One region of the Paraburkholderia fungorum genome, then DNA from elsewhere that is predicted to be linked to it. Evidence: riboswitches for the same ligand, from Rfam matches in the RefSeq annotation. Region 1 holds a riboswitch; the other holds the start of a gene.
The links. Region 1 has a riboswitch for cobalamin ahead of BLS41_RS17300 (CbtB domain-containing protein). Riboswitches for the same ligand answer to the same signal wherever they lie in the genome.

Region 1 (7,656 bases):
TCCAGCTTCACGCACTCGAGTTGCAGAGTGCGATCCGGACTACGATCGGTTTTCTGGGATTGGCTCCCCCTCGCGGGTTGGCGACCCTCTGTTCCGACCATTGTATGACGTGTGAAGCCCTACCCATAAGGGCCATGAGGACTTGACGTCATCCCCACCTTCCTCCGGTTTGTCACCGGCAGTCTCCCTAGAGTGCTCTTGCGTAGCAACTAGGGACAAGGGTTGCGCTCGTTGCGGGACTTAACCCAACATCTCACGACACGAGCTGACGACAGCCATGCAGCACCTGTGTTATGGCTCCCTTTCGGGCACTCCCACCTCTCAGCAGGATTCCATACATGTCAAGGGTAGGTAAGGTTTTTCGCGTTGCATCGAATTAATCCACATCATCCACCGCTTGTGCGGGTCCCCGTCAATTCCTTTGAGTTTTAATCTTGCGACCGTACTCCCCAGGCGGTCAACTTCACGCGTTAGCTACGTTACCAAGTCAATGAAGACCCGACAACTAGTTGACATCGTTTAGGGCGTGGACTACCAGGGTATCTAATCCTGTTTGCTCCCCACGCTTTCGTGCATGAGCGTCAGTATTGGCCCAGGGGGCTGCCTTCGCCATCGGTATTCCTCCACATCTCTACGCATTTCACTGCTACACGTGGAATTCTACCCCCCTCTGCCATACTCTAGCCCGCCAGTCACAAATGCAGTTCCCAGGTTAAGCCCGGGGATTTCACATCTGTCTTAGCGAACCGCCTGCGCACGCTTTACGCCCAGTAATTCCGATTAACGCTTGCACCCTACGTATTACCGCGGCTGCTGGCACGTAGTTAGCCGGTGCTTATTCTTCCGGTACCGTCATCCTCCCCGGGTATTAACCAGGAAGTTTTCTTTCCGGACAAAAGTGCTTTACAACCCGAAGGCCTTCTTCACACACGCGGCATTGCTGGATCAGGCTTGCGCCCATTGTCCAAAATTCCCCACTGCTGCCTCCCGTAGGAGTCTGGGCCGTGTCTCAGTCCCAGTGTGGCTGGTCGTCCTCTCAGACCAGCTACAGATCGTCGCCTTGGTAGGCCTTTACCCCACCAACTAGCTAATCTGCCATCGGCCGCCCCTGTAGCGAGAGGTCCTAAGATCCCCCCCTTTCCTCCGTAGAGCGTATGCGGTATTAATCCGGCTTTCGCCGGGCTATCCCCCACTACAGGACACGTTCCGATGTATTACTCACCCGTTCGCCACTCGCCACCAGGGTTGCCCCCGTGCTGCCGTTCGACTTGCATGTGTAAGGCATGCCGCCAGCGTTCAATCTGAGCCAGGATCAAACTCTTCAGTTCAAACCTGTTACTGTTTTTCGGTTCCGTTAAGAACCGGTCGCTCACTCAACGTACTGACGAATGATTCATCTGTCCGAGGACAGAAAAACCTTCCTTTCATTACTGTGTGAGACTTGATGCTTTTGCTTTGCAGCAGACCCCGAAGGATCCACTCGCATCGCGTATCAAGCGCCCACACTTATCGGCTGTTAATTTTTAAAGATCGATCCGCTCACAAAACTGCGCCCACTTCAACCACCCGGCACCGCTTCGTTCTGCGTCGCTGCGTCTGCAGCAGAGAAACGAGATTATGGCGATCAGACCGAACCCCGTCAACCCTCTTGTGCAATTATTTTCTAAAAAATAAGAGCGCTATAAAAATAGGCACTTTCGCACCAATTGCAAATTAGTTAGTCATCCGACTCAATTTGAGATGCGCTGTTATAGCGTGCCTAAAACGACAGCACATCCGTAACGACATCCCGAGCATCGGGACATGGACACGTGGCCGACCGAGAATGAACGTCAGCCTCGTCACGAGCCCGGTCGAACGATGGCAGGTAACTCAGGGCGCTCGCGCCGTCTATATGTGTAGAGATCGCCGCCGCTCCCACACGCAACTGCTATTTGTCCACCGCAGTCCGCAACCAATCCGCGCGCCGCGAACCAGGAGCCAAAGAGCACCACGGTCCCCAAATATTCGCCGCCTCAATTTTGACAAGCTATCATCCGGGAAAACCCGAACCTGCCGATGTGCTGCCCCACCCTTTGCAGCGCGTCCGGCGTGCTTGTTCGAGGTTATCGCCCGTCGTCGGACGGGGCTTTCAGCCGGTGATCCCGGCACGAGGGTCCAATCCGGCGATACAAAGGTGGCGGGTCCCGCGTGATCCGCCCTGCCGCGATCGGCCAAAAGCCGATGGCGGCCACTTAGCCTGGACATCATCGATCATGATTGCTGCCGCGTTTTCGCGCGTCGCCGACCGTCTGCTAGCCGCGGACCCCGGACTCGTGCGCCTCCACACCGCGCTGCGCGTCGCGCTTGCCTGCCTGCTGACTGGCGTGGCGAGCATCGCGTGGACCGTCGCCCATCGCCAACCCGTCATCCTCGCTGCGCCCGGCGTCCTGTTCGCGATGGTCGCGCCGCTGTTCCTGCGCGACGCCCGGCGCTCCGCCTGGTTCGCCACACTCACCTACCTCTATCTGTGCGCTTGCGCGTGCTTCGCCGTCGCGGCCGTGCTGAGTCGCTACCCGTTGGCCGCCGATGCGGGCTTTCTGCTCGTGATGTTCATCGGCATGCTTTGCCAGGCCTGCGGCCCGCGTGCGCTGGGTTGCGCGATGCTGGGCGTCGTGTGTTTCTACCTCGGCCTGTATCTGCATCCGTCGATCGCGCATCTCACGCAATCGCTGATGTTTTCCGCCTTCGGCCCGTTGATGGTCGCGCTGATCGGCCGCGTGGTCTTGCCGCTGCGTCCTGCTGCCACGTTCCGGCTCGCCATTCACACGCTGACGCTGCGTGCGTCGCGTGTGCTCCATACGCCAGCCGCCGCCAATCTCTCCGCGTTGAACGAAGCCGCGCTGTCGCTGGAGGAGCAGCTCGCGTTGCTCAACCCATCCGACGCGGGCACGGTTCGCGAGCGGATTGTCGAAGTCGAAGTGGCGGCCGGGCAGCATGCCTTCGCGTCGAGCCACGCCGCCGGGCACAACGCCCCGACCACAGCCGACATGCTTCGTCACGCGATGACGCGGCTCAGGGAACTGACGCATCGGCACGCTTCGTTTGTGCCGGCCAGCAACAACGCGATCGCTTCGCCGTTCTCCCGACGCCTCGCCGACATGCGCGCCAAACTCTGCTGGTTGCCTGCCACACGCGCCACGACTGCGGCGTTTCTGGCGATGCTGATCGGCCATTCGCTCTCCCCCGAGCGCTGGTTCTGGGCCGTCATCACGACATTCGTCGTGTTTCTCGGTACGCGATCTCGCGCCGATACGGTCTATCGCGGCGCGCAGCGTCTGGTCGGCACGCTGGCTGGCGCGCTGGTCAGCGTCATGCTGGTCGCGCCGCTGCACGACTCGCCGACACTATTAGTAGCTGCGATGGTGCTCTGCGTGTTCGGTTGGGCGTACTTCATCCTCAGCGCTTACGCGCCGGGGGTGTTCTTCATTACCGTGCTCGTGGGGTTGGTCTACGGCGAACTGGGTTTCGCCATGGGACCGCTGGTCGAATTGCGGATCGAGGAAGTGCTGGTGGGCTGCATCGTGTCGTTCGCCGTCGCCATTCTGATGATGCCGCTTTCGGCCACCCGTCATGTCGAGGTTCGGCTGGGCGCTGTGCTCGGAGCGCTGCGCGAGGTGGTCCGGCTTGCGGCGGGTGCGGGTGCGGGTGCTGGTGCTGGTGCTGGTGCTGGTGCTGCTAGCGTGAGCGCGTCTGAAACGCGTGCTGCCATGCGCCGGCTGGATCGTGGCTGGCACGATCTTCGGATTGCATTAAAGCCGCTGCAAACCCAGCGTGTAGTGACGTGGAATCCCGATGTCGAACTAGCCACGGGTTCGCTGCTGTGCTGCCTGCATTGGGCGCGGGTGTTGAGCGATCCGGCGCGGCGCGGGATGCCGTCTAACGAGGAAGCGGCGGCGCTCAATGCGGCGGATATCAGCGCGGCCCATGTCGAATCGATCGTGGCGCGACTGGACTCGCTGATCGCCCGATACAACGGACAGCCGAGCGGTTCGGCGCGTGATGCAACGAACGAGCGTGCGTCGGCTGCAGTGGGGATCGAGGTCGATCCGGCAAAATCACCGGCGCTGGCTCAACTGGATGGCGCGGTCGCGCAACTGTTCGACCGGTTGACGCAGCCTACCGGGAAAGCGCGACGCATGTTCAACTGGGCGTTGCGGGGAAAAGGGGTGTGAGACGAGGGCGAGTTGCCGCGTCTGCGTGCTTATCGCGGCAACTCGCGGCAACTACGGAGACGAATACAGGAACAGCTACCGGCCAACACGAGAAACCCGGCGAACTTGTCCACAGAAAATGTTCGCAAGCCTGTGGATAACCTATCCACAACCGGGCCAAGTCCTTGATACCAAACCAGAGTCGAGCCTTGCGCACCTGGCGCGACCGCTTACACAGTCGCGCCGTAAGCACCGGAGCGCCAGAAGTACCGACAAGCGCCCCAGTGCCAGGCCAGCCTCAAGCCGACTTCGCCACGCCACGCACATTCAGCCGTGCGAAATCGCTGCGCTCGACCAGCGCGCCGAACAGCAGCCCGATCGTCGTCCACATGATGACCTGCATGCCGATCGCGGCCACCCGGAACTTCCACAGCAGCACCGCCGGGAAAGCCGCCGGCACTTCGTTGATGACCGGCATCGACAGTTGCACTGCCGCGATGATCACGATAAACACCAGTCCCGCGACAATCGAGCCGTTCCACGCGCCCAGCTTCAGCACCGCGCGGCGTCGCACCTTCAGCGAGAACACCATCGCGGCGATCGAGATCGCGATCATCAGAAAGAACAGGCCCGTGCGCATCCCGATCGTCTCGGGGTCGCCTACCGATGGCGGATTAGCCGGGTACTTGATATTGGGTACGATCACCAGCGCAATGAACGCCGCCAGCGCGAGCCACGCGGACAACGCGCGCACGCCCAGCACGCCGACACGTCCGTACGCATACGCGAACACCAGCGAGAACAGACCGCCGACCGCCGCGCCGAACGTCACCACGCCGGTCAGCAATCCGAGGCCCGCCTGGGTCTCGCGGCTCACGAGTTCAGGCTCGGGCGCTTCGCCTTTGGCGGCGTCTGCCTTTTCTTCGAACGAAATGGCCTGATCGACCTGCGGCTCGCCTACCAGTCGCGCGAAGCCGAACGTGAGCAGTCCCGCGGCGATGCCGGCGAGCATCCCGCGTACCAACAATTTACCAACCATGTCCGGCTCCGTTAGTGGCAGGGAAAGCCGAGCAGATGGCGACCGTCGTGCACGAATTCATGCACGTACATGCCGGGCACCAGCGACGTGGCACCTTCTTCTGCACCAACGAAGTAAATCGCGAGCAATAACAGCAAGCCGCCGAATACGACCCAAGGCAGCAACTCACGCAACGGGATAGGCGTGGGTTGCGCAACGGGCTGGGTCGCGGAATTGAAAACGGTGTCGTTCATAGTGACATCTCCTGGGGGTAGCGCGCCCCGAAAGTCGATTGCAAAGGAATGGTGCGAAGCTCAGGTCTGGCTTTCGGCTTGCGATGCCGATTACAGTGGCGCGACCGCGCCGGGCTCTCACCGGCTTCCGTGCTTCGCAGTCCCGCTATTCTACGCGCTAAACTCGGGCCTCCGCGACCCTGGACGTGCCGTCCGCGCCGCGTTTCGGCATCGTTTGAACGGAAATGAAAAGAATGGACCTACGACTGTTACTGGTCAGCCACGCGTCGACGGCCGCGCAGCGCGCAGGCCGCTTTCCCATCGACGACGACGCGCTCGACGCCCGTAGCATCGGCGAAACGGAAGCTGTGCGGGCGCGTATGGCCTTTTCCGGCGATGCCGCCGCGTTCGTCAGCCCGGCGGTTTGCGCGCGCGAAACGGCCTCAGCACTCGGACTGGCCGCGACGGTCGACGAAGCTCTGGCGGATATAAATTACGGCAGATGGCGTGGCCAGCGGCTCATCGACATAGCCAACGAAGCGCCCCAGGAACTCGCCGCATGGACACGCGATCCCGACGCCGCGCCGCCCGGAGGCGAGTCGTTCGCTGCGCTCGTGAAGCGGGTGGGAGCGTGGCTCGACGCGTTGAACCCTACGACTGCGGACCACGCATCGAACCATCCGCGCCATGTCGTTGCTGTCACGCATGCCCCGCTGCTGCGGGCCGCGATTGTGCATGCGCTGGGGGCATCGCCCGAGATATTTGCGCGGATTGAAATCGCGCCGCTGTCGCTGGTCGAATTGCGGCGCTCGTCGCGCGGCTGGACATGGCGGCCGTCGGCAAGCTGACTGTCGCCGCCGTTCAACTTCAATTTATCGGGACACCGCAGCTACTCATTAACTAGCCCGCCGGTCACTGACCCGATACCACCAGCCGCAGTTTGTTCGAACCCGTGGGCGTCAGCGTGATGCCGGTCCGCTTGCCTTTATCGCCGACATAAAAGTGCTGGCGTCCCGGTGAATTCTGATCGTGAGTCGCTTCGGGCAGACACGACGCGATGTCGGCTGCGACCGCCTGCAACGCGGCGGCATTCGAACCGGCGTCGTGATGCGGCGTCCACGTGCACTGGTAGCTGCCTGGGCTCGCAGCACATTGGGCATCGTCGCCGTAGGGTTGCGCGATGCCTTTGCCATCCTCGGGTGTCATTGAAGCCAGGCCGCCCGGCGCCGCCGCCACGATTCGTTTGAGCGACGCGCACGGGCTGGGGGCATCGTCGGCCTGTGCGCTGCAGGGCAACAGCGCACCTAGCGATGCAGCGGCAAGCGCGGTGGCGAGTATTCGGGTTTTGTTCATGTCGACACGCTCCTCGGACGGTGGCGTGCGGATCATCAACATCGATCCGCGTGGTCACTGCTGCGGTAGCAGGCTTTGTGCCCATGCTGGCCCGACCGACGTGATCGCCAAGGCTCATCGCGAACACCGTCAGACGCCAAATACCGCCGCCAGCCCCTGCTCAGAAGCAAACATCCCGTTCGCATCGTGCCCGACGCCATCGATCACGAACGTCCGGTGGGTCGCCAATCCTTGCGGATGCCGCAACGCCATATACCGCGCGTACGCGAGCCCACGCTCAAGCCGGTTCGTGCCTTGGGTCATCGCCGCACATGAGCGGTCGAGCGCGGGATGCTGCGGATCGCAATCCGCGCCGCCCAGCAGCACGGTGACATCGGAGCGCGCATAGCGTGCTTCGAGCCCGTCGGCGGATGCCGCGCCATCTTCGCCACGCGTGTAAGCGGGCAAATCTTCGAGCCCATATTTCCAGCGATTGAACGACGGACACCGAGCCGCATCGAACGCAGCGAACTCGCCGGATGCCGTCGGACGCATTGCATCGAAATACACATACGACGACGGATTCGCGACCACATACCGCAACCCGACACCCCGCGCGGCCAGCGACGCCTGCTCGCGCGCCACCACCGCATAGCGATGCACCACCTGCGCGCCGCCCGAATGCCCCGCGATCACGACCTCGGTCAGCGATGCAAAGCGGTCGTCCGAAGCGAGCGTCTGCACGATGGCATCGAGCACGTCGAACGAACTGAGCGGCGCCGGACCTTCGGCCTCGCCACCGCCCATCCAGCTGGTCCACTCCCAATGCAACGTGGATGGCGGGACCTCATGCGCGGCCACATCGGCGGTCGCGAGAAAC
Region 2 (7,656 bases), 920 kb from region 1:
ATTCGTACTTGAGCACCGTGTTCAGCTCGTCGAGGATCACCATCTGATAGTCGCCGCTTTCGATCATCCGGCGCGCTTCGTCCCAGCCTTTGCGGGCGGTGGCGATATCGGCGTCGCGGTTCTGCGTGTTCCAGGTGTAGCCGTCGCCCATCGTGACGAAATCGCAGTTCGCGATCGCGCCGAGAAAATCGCGCTCGGACGTATGCAGCGCGCCCTTGATGAACTGCACGACGCCGAGACGCATGCCGTGTCCCAGCACCCGCACGGCCATGCCGAACGCGGCCGTGGTTTTGCCCTTGCCGGTGCCGGTGTTGACGATCAGCAGACCTTTTTCGACGGTCGCGCCGGCCTGTTTCTTCTCATGGCCTTCGCGCCGGCGCTCGGTCATGCGTTGATGCGATTCGGGATCCGTTTTCATGGGAGGTCCTGTTGGGTATATCGAGTGTGAGTTTGAACCGGCTTCCCGTCGAGGCCAGGATTCGACGCCGCGACAGCCACGGTCACGCCGTCATAAACCGTTTTACGGACGACGAGACAAGCGGTAGCTTCCGGCGATTGTGCGGCGAGCAACGCGCACGGCTCGCAGACGCCGTCCACGCCGACATGCTCGCGTGCGGCTGCCGAAGGGCTTCCGACCGGCAATGCGGCAATCTGCTCGCGGCTGAACAATCTCAGCGGCAGGCCGTGGCGCGCGCAGAACTCGCGCAAACCGGGTTCACCGGCTTTGATGTCGATTGACGCGATTGTGTTGATCTGCGCGAAGTCGAGCGGGCCGAGCGCCTGACGTACCGCCGCTTCGATCTGTTCAGCCGAACTTTGTGAGCGGCATCCAATTCCGACGCTGATTGTTTTCATTTGACGTCGGCTCCGTTTGCCGTCGTCGCGCCGTCAGCCAGCGCGGCCACGCCGCCGATCACCACGATCGCAGGCGACCCGAGCCCCGCACGCGCGACTGTGTCCGCAAACCCGCCGAGCGGCGCGAGTGCGTGGCGCTGCTCGGGCCGCGTCGCCGATTCGATCGCGGCGCACGGCGTATCGGCCGACAGTCCGGCCGCGAGCAGCGCGCCGGTAATGTCGCTCAAACGACGCATGCCCATATAGATCACGAGCGTCATGCGGGTGGCGGCGAGCGCGGCCCAATCCGGCTCGCCGCTGCCCGCGCCGTGTCCGGTGACGAACACCACACCCTGCGTGTAGTCGCGATGCGTGACCGGAATGCCGATTGCCGCCGGTGCCGCGATCCCCGCTGTAATGCCGTTGATCACTTCCACGTCGACGCCCGCGGCCAGCAACGCCTGGCGTTCTTCGCCGCCCCGGCCGAACACGAACGGATCGCCGCCTTTCAGCCGCGCGACACTGCGCCCGGCCCGCGCGTGTTCGAGCATCTGCGCGACGATGCCGGCTTGCGGCGTCGACGGATGACCGCCGCGTTTGCCGACGTAGACGACCAGCGCATCCGCGCGGGCGAATTGCAGCACGTCGGGATTCACCAGGTCGTCGACCAGCACCACATCGGCCTGGGCGAGCGCGCGGGTCGCCTTGAGCGTCATCAGTTCGACGTCGCCGGGACCTGCGCCGATCAACCACGCGCGCGTCATCGCGGCGTGCATGGCGCACGCCATGTCATAGCGGACGAAGCGGACGAAGCGGCCGAAGCGGCCGGAACGGATCGGGAACGGAAAGCGGCGGAACGCCGGACAGCGGACAGTGAAATCATGCGATGCGACAACGGATTCAGGCACGGCGAACAACGCGACCCGTCACGCTGTTTTCGACAAACACGCGAACGGAATACGGCTACGCCATGCTTTAACGCCTTCACATCCGTCCCTCGCGGATTCCAGCGGCCGGCGGCGAGAAATTCGAGATTCGTCGAGATTCGCCGCCTCCGCGTCTGGCCGGTATCCGGGCTGGCGGCCTCATGTGCTTTGCCTTCCCGCCCCGATTCACGGGACAGTGGCATCGAAAAAACGCATGCGCGGCGCAGCAGAAGTGAATCTGGCGCAGCAGGTCGCTTACCGTTGCGGGGACAGCACAGGTTGAGCGCACGAACGCGCTGCCTGTTTCCCGTTTAACTGCACACGCGAACGCATGTGCGGGCACCAAACGCGCGCATACGATAGCACAGGACGCCCCGCCCGATAAGCGTTTCCGGCTGATGCGGGCGGCTTTGCCGCAGCTTCCGGCGCCTTGACTGCGGCGTCTTGCGCGCCTAAACTCGCACGCACTTTGGTGCTCGTGTGCGCTCTCGTGCGCATGCAGTTAAACGGGAAACAGGGTGCCCACCTTCTCTGGATCGGGTCAACCTGTGCTGCCCCCGCAACGGTAAGCGAAAAGTGGTGTCGGCTTCATGCGCGACACCGCGGAGCCGGCTTCGATGTCCACGCGCAAGGCCGCGTCGGCATATCACCACTGGGCGAGAAATCACTCGTCCGGGAAGGGGAAGCGGCGCTTTCGTCAGCCCGGATACCGGCCAGATTAAGCAGGACACCCGTCGCGGGGATGCGACGGCGCGTTCATGACCTCATTCCCGCTTTCTGTTTTTCTGTTGTCGCGGCAACGCCGTCGTTCGTCCCCGTGTTTATATTGTCGTGGCCCGTCGCGCTTCAGCTTTCAGCTTGCGCCCGGCCATGCCGATGCAGACAGACGAACCGACGCGCCGGCGCACGTGCAACCCCTACGGATGGACCTCACGATGCAAACTCAAATGCGCAAGATTCCCGTCACCATCGTCACGGGCTTTCTCGGCAGCGGCAAAACCACGTTGCTGCGGCACATTCTTCAGCATGCGGGCGGCAAGCGCATCGCGGTGATCGTCAACGAGTTCGGCGAACTCGGTATCGACGGGGAAATTCTTAAAGGGTGCGGGATCGGCTGCGATGAAAACGGCGTCGAAACCGAAGGGCAACTGTACGAACTCGCGAACGGCTGCCTGTGCTGCACCGTGCAGGAAGAGTTTTTCCCGGTGATGGAAAAGCTCGTCGAGCGCCGTGGCCAGATCGATCACGTGCTGATCGAAACCTCCGGCCTCGCTTTGCCGAAACCGCTCGTGCAGGCGTTCAACTGGCCGCAGATCAAGAACAGTTTCACGGTCGACGCGGTTGTCACGGTGGTGGACGGCCCGGCTGCGGCAAGCGGCCAGTTCGCCGAAAACCCTGTCGCCGTCGATGCACAGCGCAAAGCTGATCCGAACCTCGATCACGAATCGCCGCTGCACGAGTTGTTCGAAGACCAGTTGTCGGCGGCCGATCTGGTGATTCTGAACAAGACCGATCTGCTCGACGACGCGCAGCAAAGCGCGGTCGAAGCGGTGATTTGCGAGGAAATTCCGCCGCAGGTGAAGATCGTGCGCGCGCAACGCGGCGAACTGGATCTGCACACGCTGCTCGGTCTCGAAGCGGCATCGGAGGAAACGATCCACTTGCGCCACGATCACCACGGTTCCGCCGACGACGCCGATCATCACCACGACGAATTCGATTCGGTGGTCGTGCAGGCGGATGCGCCGTCGCGCGAAGCGGTGATCGCCGCGTTGCAGAAGCTGGTCGAGGCGAACACGATTTATCGCGTGAAGGGTTTTGCCGCGTTGCCGGGTGCGCCGATGCGTCTGGTGATTCAGGGCGTGGGCCGTCGCTTCGACAGCTATTTCGACCGACGCTGGCAGGCGGGCGAGGGCAATCAGAGCCGCTTCGTGCTGATCGGCGAGGACCTCGATCAGCCTGCGCTGCAACGCGCGTTCGACGCCGCGCTGGGCGTGGCGGCGTCGAATGCGGCGCCCGCCGCCGCAGCGAACCAGGCGTAAGCGCTCATGCATCTGCTGCGCACCACGCCGGGCGGTTTTGTCGACGATACCCAGGGCGTGATCCGTATCGATCAGCAGCCCGCCGATATCGTGGTGCTCAGTTCCGCCGACACCACGCTGTCGCTGCTGGCCAGCGTGTTTCCGCGTCTGGGCGACGGCTTTCCGAGCATCCGGCTCGCGAACGTCACCTATTTGCGGCAACCGGCGTCGGTCGATTTTTATGTCGAGGACGTGCTGCAGCATGCGCGCGTGGTGGTGGTCGATCACCTCGGCGGCGAGGCTTACTGGCCGTACGGCATCGAACAGGTGGTCGCGCTCGCGGAGCGCAACGGCCAAACGCTCGCGATGTTTTCCGGCGATTTGCAGGAAGACCCGAATCTGCTCGCGCGCAGCACGGCGGATGCCGATCTGTGCCACCAGTTGTGGCGTTATCTGCGGGAAGGCGGTCCGCAAAATGCCGAGGCGTTTTTGCGCTGTATCGCTTTCCGGAATTTTGGCTGGGGACGCGAGCCTGCACCGCCGCGCGCGTTGCCTGCTGCGTCGTTGTATCACCCGGAGCACGACACGCCGACCATCGCCGACTGGCAGGCGCGCTGGCAGCCGAATGCGCCGGTCGCGGCGATTCTGTTCTACAAGGCGCATCTGCAGGCGGCCAACACGGCAGTGTTCGATGCGCTGATCGACGCGCTCGAAGCGCAAGGTCTGAATCCGCTGCCGCTCGCGATTACGTCGCTGAAAGACGCGATGAGCCGCGACGTCGTGCAGTCGTTATGCGCGCAGCACGACGTTTCGCTCGTGTTGAATACGACCGCGTTCGCGGCGAGTGCGATCGACGATCCCGAGCCGCTCGCGCTCGCGGGCGATGCGCCGGTGTTCCAGGTGATCCTGAGCGGCGGCAATCGCGACGACTGGGTCAAGGACAACCAGGGTCTCAATTCGCGCGATATCGCGATGCATATCGCGCTGCCCGAAGTGGACGGCCGCATCATCACGCGCGCGATCAGCTTCAAGGGGCTCGCTTATCGGTGTCCGCATACGCAGGTCGACGTGGTCCGCTATCAGCCGGACCTCGAACGGGTGAGCTTTCTCGCCGAATTGAGCCGCCGCTGGTGTCGTCTGCGTTCGCTCGATAACGCCGACAAGAAACTCGCGCTGATCCTCGCCAATTATCCGATGAGCGAAGGGCGCATCGGCAACGGCGTGGGACTCGATACGCCGGCTTCGGTGGTCGGTATCCTGTCGATGCTCGGCGATGAAGGCTACCGTCTCGCCAATCAGGACGATCTGCCCGCGAACGGCGACGCGCTGCTGAAGAAGTTGACGGAAGGCGTGACCAACGACCCGGTGGTCCGCGATCTGCGCCCCGCGTTGCAAAGCCTCGCGCTCGACGACTATCTGACGCATCTCGACGCGCTGCCCGCTGAAACGCGGCAAGCGTTGAACTCACGCTGGGGCACGCCCGAGCAGGACCCTACGCTGCGGCGCGGCCGCTTCATGATCGCGGGCTGGCGCTGCGGGCATGTGTTTGTCGGCATCCAGCCGTCGCGTTCGCGCGAACAGGGCGATTACGCGAGCTATCACGACGCCGAACTCGTGCCGCCGCATTCGTATCTGGCGTTCTATTTCTGGCTGCGTCATCAGTTCGGGGTCGACGCGGTCGTGCATGTCGGCAAGCACGGCAACCTCGAATGGCTGCCGGGCAAGAGCGTCGCGTTGAGCGATACGTGCTGGCCCGACCTGATTCTCGGGCCGATGCCGCATCTGTATCCATTCATCGTCAACGATCCGGGCGAGGGCAGCCAGGCCAAACGGCGCGCGCAGGCCGTCATCGTCGATCACCTGATGCCGCCGCTCACGCGCGCTGAAAGTTATGGGCCGCTGCAGGATCTGGAGCGGCAGGTCGACGAATACTACGACGCGCTAATGGTCGATCCGCGCCGCTCGAAGCTGTTGCGGCGCACGATTCTCGCGACCATCGTCGAACATAAGCTGCACGAGGAACTGAGTCTCGCCGCGCCTAGCGGACAGGACGACGAAGACGCGTTGCTCACGCGCGTCGATGCGTGGCTGTGCGAGTTGAAGGAAGCGCAGATTCGCGATGGTCTGCACACGTTCGGGCAATCGCCGGACGGCGTGCAGCGGCGCGATACGCTGCTGGCGCTGGGGCGTTTCCCGGTTGGTGACGGACAGGGCGCGAAGGCCGGTCTGATCGACGCGCTTGCTTGCGATCTGCGGATGGATCACCTTTTCGATCCGTTGTCGGTGGATTGGGCGGCGGCCTGGGAAGGGCCGCGTCCCGAGGTGTTGCAGCAGGTCAGCGATGCGCCGTGGCGTCATTGCGGCGATACGCGAGAGCGTCTGGAATTGCTCGCAGCAGAGTTGTTGCGCGGTGTTTGCGGTGAAGTCGAGCCTTTAGCTTCCGACGCTTCGCTCGAAAGCTTGCCGCGTGCCGCGCAGGTGATCGGGCGCTTGCGCCACGATGTCTTGCCGCGTCTGGACGCCTGCGGTTCGCAGGAAATGACGCATCTGAAGCGCGGCCTCGAAGGACGTTTCGTGCCACCGGGGCCGAGTGGCTCGCCGTCGCGCGGACGCCCCGACGTGCTGCCCACCGGCCGCAACTTCTATTCCGTCGACACCCGCGCGGTTCCCACGCAAGCCGCGTGGTCGCTCGGCTTGAAATCCGCGCAACAGTTGATCGAGCGGCATCTGCAGGAAAAGGGCGATTACCCGCGTGCCATCGGACTCTCGGTCTGGGGCACGGCCACGATGCGAACCGGCGGCGATGACATCGCGCAGGCGCTCGCGCTGTTGGGCGTGCGGCCGAAATGGGCGCCCGGCAGCCATCGCGTGACCGATTTCGAAATCATGCCGATCGAAGCATTCGACCGGCCGCGTATCGACGTCACGTTGCGTGTGTCGGGCTTTTTCCGCGATGCGTTCGCGAACGTGATGCATCTGTTCGATGCCGCCGTGCAGGCGGTCGCCGAACTCGACGAACCCGAAGACCTGAACCCGATCCGCGCCCGCGTGCTGCGCGAACGCGATGCGCTGATCGCGCGCGGCATGGACGCCGCCGAGGCGCGCAGGCGGGCCGGCTGGCGAGTGTTCAGCGCACGGCCGGGCGCGTATGGCGCGGGTCTGCAGGACATGATCGACTCGCAGCAGTGGCAGACCGACGCCGATCTCGCGAATGCGTATCAGGCATGGGGCGGTTATGCGTACACGCAGAAGCGCGCGGGCGAGGAAGCGCGTCACGCGTTCGGCGCGCGGCTGGCATCGATGGACGTGGTGTTGCAGAACCAGGATAACCGCGAGCACGACCTGCTCGACTCGAACGACTACTACCAGTTCCAGGGCGGCATGGTCGCGGCCGTGCGGCACCTCGCGGGTAATCAGCCGAGCGTGTATCACGCGGATCACAGCAATCCGGCCGCGCCGCGCGTGCGCACGTTGCACGAAGAGATCGCGCGGGTGGTGCGTTCGCGGGTGGTCAATCCGAAGTGGATCGACGGCGTGAAGCGTCATGGCTACAAGGGCGCGGCGGAAATCGCGGCGACCGTCGACTATCTCTATGGTTACGACGCGACCGCGCGGGTGGTTTCGGATCATCAATATGCGCTCGTCACCGACGCGTATCTGAACGACGCCGATACCCGCGAGTTCCTGCAGCGGCACAATCCGCACGCGTTGCATTCGGTTTGCGAGCGCCTGCTCGAAGCGATGCAGCGCGGGCTCTGGCAGGAGCCCGGCGACTATCGCGCGCAGGTCGAGCAGCATCTGCTCGCGAGCGAACAGCAGATTGAAGGGATGCAATCATGAATGCCACGACGCAGGGCGCAATCCGGCGGCCCGTT

Region 2: linked by a shared signal. The riboswitch ahead of cobW (cobalamin biosynthesis protein CobW) and the one ahead of BLS41_RS17300 (CbtB domain-containing protein) in region 1 are both predicted to bind cobalamin.

What each region holds. Positions count from the first base shown of each region.
Region 1 is NZ_FNKP01000002.1:207,314-214,969, reverse strand. It holds rRNA gene BLS41_RS17315 (16S ribosomal RNA) at 1-1,328, opposite strand, end outside; gene BLS41_RS17310 (FUSC family protein) at 2,256-4,214, shown strand; gene BLS41_RS17305 (CbtA family protein) at 4,492-5,232, opposite strand; gene BLS41_RS17300 (CbtB domain-containing protein) at 5,244-5,465, opposite strand; adenosylcobalamin (AdoCbl) riboswitch at 5,518-5,604, opposite strand; gene BLS41_RS17295 (histidine phosphatase family protein) at 5,699-6,292, shown strand; gene BLS41_RS17290 (hypothetical protein) at 6,357-6,797, opposite strand; gene BLS41_RS17285 (hypothetical protein) at 6,927-7,656, opposite strand, start outside.
Region 2 is NZ_FNKP01000002.1:1,129,209-1,136,864, forward strand. It holds gene cobO (cob(I)yrinic acid a,c-diamide adenosyltransferase) at 1-418, opposite strand, end outside; gene BLS41_RS21015 (cobalamin biosynthesis protein) at 415-855, opposite strand; gene cobA (uroporphyrinogen-III C-methyltransferase) at 852-1,598, opposite strand; cobalamin riboswitch at 1,880-2,122, opposite strand; cobalamin riboswitch at 2,214-2,492, shown strand; gene cobW (cobalamin biosynthesis protein CobW) at 2,696-3,802, shown strand; gene cobN (cobaltochelatase subunit CobN) at 3,809-7,621, shown strand; gene BLS41_RS21035 (magnesium chelatase ATPase subunit I) at 7,618-7,656, shown strand, end outside.